2 regions of the Priestia sp. SB1 genome follow, and region 2 is predicted to be linked to the other one. Evidence: predicted binding sites of a transcription regulator. Region 2 holds the regulator's gene; the other holds the start of a gene.
What was found. Region 2 encodes LexA, which represses DNA repair genes until DNA is damaged. Its sites were predicted from a motif close to CGAACATATGTTCG; they were not measured.
Positions count from the first base shown of each region.

Region 1: the regulator LexA is predicted to act here: its motif matches at 1,477-1,490, upstream of recA (recombinase RecA).

Region 1 is NZ_JBBJSS010000002.1:904,844-907,053, forward strand. It holds gene WKH56_RS10300 (hypothetical protein) at 1-131, shown strand, start outside; gene recA (recombinase RecA) at 193-1,239, opposite strand; gene WKH56_RS10310 (hypothetical protein) at 1,675-2,210, opposite strand, start outside.
Region 2 is NZ_JBBJSS010000001.1:213,070-215,279, reverse strand. It holds gene WKH56_RS01130 (magnesium transporter CorA family protein) at 1-394, opposite strand, end outside; gene lexA (transcriptional repressor LexA) at 604-1,221, opposite strand; gene yneA (cell division suppressor protein YneA) at 1,368-1,697, shown strand; gene WKH56_RS01115 (YneB family resolvase-like protein) at 1,751-2,210, shown strand, end outside.

The DNA of each region.
Region 1 (2,210 bases), on a different contig from region 2:
AACCGCTTAAAGATAAAGAAATTGACTTTGTTAACACAATCTTATTCAGTAAAGAAGACACGGTACTATTACGAAAATTAGAAAAAGATGTAAAAAATAAAAGAATATTCAATAAAATTTTTGGACTTTAAGCTTGTACGTTACATAAGTAAAAGAACACCTTTCCATATGGCAAGGTGTTCTTTATTTTTATTATTCTTCGCTATAGTTCTCAAAATCATTATTGCTGTCATTATCGTCACTGTTAGTAGCATCAGTGCCGTATTTGACTTCAACAATAGCTTTTCTAATCTCTTCTCTAATTTCAGGATTTTCTTTCAAGAATGCTTTGGCGTTTTCGCGTCCTTGTCCTAAGCGCTCTTCATTATATGAAAACCAAGAACCAGATTTTTGTACGATATCTAATTCAGAACCGATATCTAAGATTTCCCCTTCTTTAGAGATTCCTTCTCCATACATAATATCTACTTCGGCAACGCGGAAAGGAGGAGCCATCTTATTTTTAACTACTTTAATTCTTGTTTTGTTACCTACAATATCATTTCCTAGCTTAAGTTGTTCAGCACGACGAACTTCAAGGCGTACTGAAGAATAGAATTTAAGAGCACGTCCACCAGGAGTTGTTTCAGGGTTACCGAACATAACGCCGACTTTTTCACGAATTTGGTTAATGAAAATAGCAATGGTTTTAGACTTATTGATTGCTCCAGAAAGTTTACGAAGAGCTTGAGACATCAAACGAGCTTGTAGACCTACGTGAGAATCTCCCATTTCCCCTTCAATTTCTTTTTGTGGAACTAATGCTGCTACTGAGTCAACAACAATAATGTCAACGGCTCCACTTCTAACTAATGCTTCAGCAATTTCAAGTGCTTGTTCACCAGTATCTGGTTGAGATAACAGTAACTCATCAATATCTACACCTAGTTTTCTTGCATAAACTGGATCAAGTGCGTGTTCAGCATCAATAAAGGCAGCACGTCCTCCATTTTTTTGTACCTCTGCAATAGCGTGTAAAGAGACTGTAGTTTTACCTGAACTTTCGGGTCCATAAACTTCCATAATTCTACCTTTAGGATAACCATTGATCCCAAGAGCAATATCTAAACTTAAAGAACCTGAGCTAGATGCTTCAACTTTTGTGTGTGTACCTTCCCCCATTTTAATTACAGATCCTTTACCAAATTGTTTCTCAATTTGTTTTAAAGCCATATCTAAAGCTGCTTGTCTTTCGTTCATAATTTAATGTACCTCCAAGAATTAGTTGTATTTTTTTAATGATTTCTTACTGCCTAAAGTATAGAGTATTTTTTAAATAAAAATGAAAATAAACAAAAAATATATATTAAATAAAAGTGGGTTTTTCCCGCTCAGAGATATTGTTTTAAGCGTTCAATAATATCTAAAAAAGTAACAGCTTCTCTTCTTAGTGGTTATCTTTTAATATTAAAACTAAAAGTACTTAAATCTAGATACCGAACAAACGTTCTCTATGGGATAATCATACATTAAAAGAAATTAGTTGTAAAGCAGAACTAACTTTACAACTAATTTCTTTTCAAGCTCTGTGGTAAATTGAAAATTAAAGTATTTTATTACGCAACAAACCCCCTCTATACGTAAAGCGTTGTAGAAGGGGTTTTTAATGCTTTTATTTGTGTTTAGACCATAATTCTATTCTTTTGTGTTAGGGCTTTTCACTCTTTTTTCACTAAACTTTGATAACTTCTTACTAGTGCTATCCTTTAGTTCGCTTTTTAATAATGAAAAATAATTCTTAGGAGATTTTACTTTTTGAGGATTATTTTCTCTGTCGTTACCAGAATCCCTAAGTTTATCTTTTAATTCCATTTTATTCTTGATTCTTTGTTTCTTATTTGTTAACCTAGATACTAGGGATGACAAAAAACCTATTACTAAATAACTTGCTATTACAATTCTGTTAACTGCCCAGTCCATTTCGGTATATTGGGCTATATAAAATAATACAATTGTACTAGTAAATATAGCTATAATTAAACCATTTATTTCTGCGTATCGATCACTTATAGTTCCAACGTAGAAACCTGATACTGCCATTACTACCAACAAAATCAAGGTAAATAAAGGTAATGAGGCATTGAAGCCAGTTACAACTAAAAAACCAATTACAATCATATGTAAAATGATACTTAAGACAATACCTTTTGAAACAATATGGATATTGTTTA
Region 2 (2,210 bases):
CGCCAATTTCAAAAGGACATAAAAAAACATCCACAGACAGCACGTTGCTAGACACGGTGGTGGAGGAAGTTTGTAGCGTAACGGTATGGTCTATTTTTTTTGAAAATCGAAGCAAGCCTTCTTTTTCGCACGAATCAGGAAATAGAATACATTCAATGTAAGGAAGAAAATATTGATCCAAGCTATCATGAGATACGTAATACTGTTCTCCGTAGTATTCTTTTTCTACATGTTTGTTTTGAATGGAAAAAAACTCAAACATATTTGCTTCTAGTGCATGAACAAGCTGCTCTTTATTTTTTCGATCAAAGGAAAAAGGAAAAAGAAACATGTTCATTGCTTTGGTAGGCATAATAGTTTGAAATGGTTCTGTTTTCCTTGGTGTATTGGTCATAAACTACATCCTTCTTATAGTCGGTTGTATTTTTTTTGAGAGTCGAAAAAATGCAGACAGAAAGTAAAAGGTAAAACAGGCTTTATAAAAACCGCTCTACCTGCCTGTAATGATTCGACGTATCATTTATAATATGCCAATTTTTTTAGAAAACAAACGTAAAAAACCAACTAACATCATGATTAGTTGGTTTTACATACAGTGTGTAATTAGTGAATCGTGCGATATACACCAGTGACTTTTCCTAAAATCGTTACGTGGCGAAGAATAATAGGCGCCATCGTTGAATTTTCAGGCTGTAAACGAACGAAATTTTCTTCTTTAAAGAAACGTTTTACCGTTGCTTCGTTGTCCTCGGTCATAGCGACCACAATATCTCCGTTATTAGCAGTTTGCTGCTGACGTACGATTACCATATCGCCATCTAGAATACCTGCTTCAATCATACTTTCTCCCATAATTTCAAGCATAAATACATGATCATCTGGAGAAACGAATTTATCTGGAAGAGGGAAATATTCTTCCACATTTTCAACGGCTGTTATAGGAAGACCCGCTGTTACTTTACCGATAACAGGAACATTAATGACATTGCTTTTAGGGATGTTTACTTCGTCTAGTTGAAGAACTTCGATTGCTCTTGGTTTTGTTGGATCTCTGCGAATTAACCCTTTGCTTTCTAAACGAGCTAAATGCCCGTGTACAGTGGAGCTAGAGGCTAATCCCACCGCTTCCCCAATCTCACGAACAGAAGGCGGATAACCTTTTAATTTTACTTCGTGCTTAATAAAATCTAGTATGTCTTGTTGACGTTTTGATAGCTTCATATTTTTCACCTCGATTTTAGCTATTCTTTAGGTGAATTATACCACGTGATGTGTCAATATACAAACATAAGTTCGAAGAATTCCATTGACAGAAACAAATGTTCTCAATAAAATAAGAACATATATTCTGATAGGGGGATCATAATATGCACCAATTCTTACATTCTATGAAACATTACGCTATTTTTTTTGCAGTTATCGCTGCACTTACATATGTATTGACGCTGGTTTTAGGAGCGGATAAAGTAGATTTAGACAAATATTCAACGGTTACTATTACAAAAGGAGATACGCTTTGGGACTTGTCCAACAAGTATCATAATCACCATCATTTGACCACCAATGAATTTGTCAAATGGGTTGAAGACGTCAATGATCTAAACTCAGACACTGCCCAGTCTTTATCTCCTGGAGATAAATTATATATTCCTGTTTTAAAAAAAGAGTTACATAATCAAGTGGCAATTGAACAGTAGTGTGTAACGGCCGTTCCTGAATATTGTTAGAAGCCGAAAAGGTCGTGATAAAAGTGGACGCCATTATTTATTGCCGTGTAAGTACGGATAAAAAAACCCAAGAAACATCTTTACAGCGCCAGCAAGAAGAATTAAAAAAGCTTGCTGATCTTCACCATCTAAACGTAAAAAAAGTCGTAATGGAAAAAGCAAGCGGATATGACGTAGACAGAGAGGGTATATTGGATGTTCTTCATACAATGAAAGAAGAAAAAATATCTGTGCTGCTCATTCAAGACGAAACGCGATTAGGCAGAGGAAATGCCCGAATCGCGCTTCTTCATGCTTTTCATAAAGAAAATGCTACGATCTATACGATTAGTCATCAAGGTCAGCTTCAGCTTTCAGAATCTGATTCGATGGTGTTAGATATTATTAGCTTAGTGGAAGAGCATCAGCGGAAATTACATAACGCTAAAATTAAAAGAGGAATGAAAAGAGCCGTAGAAAACGGTTATCGTCCGCAGCAAAATT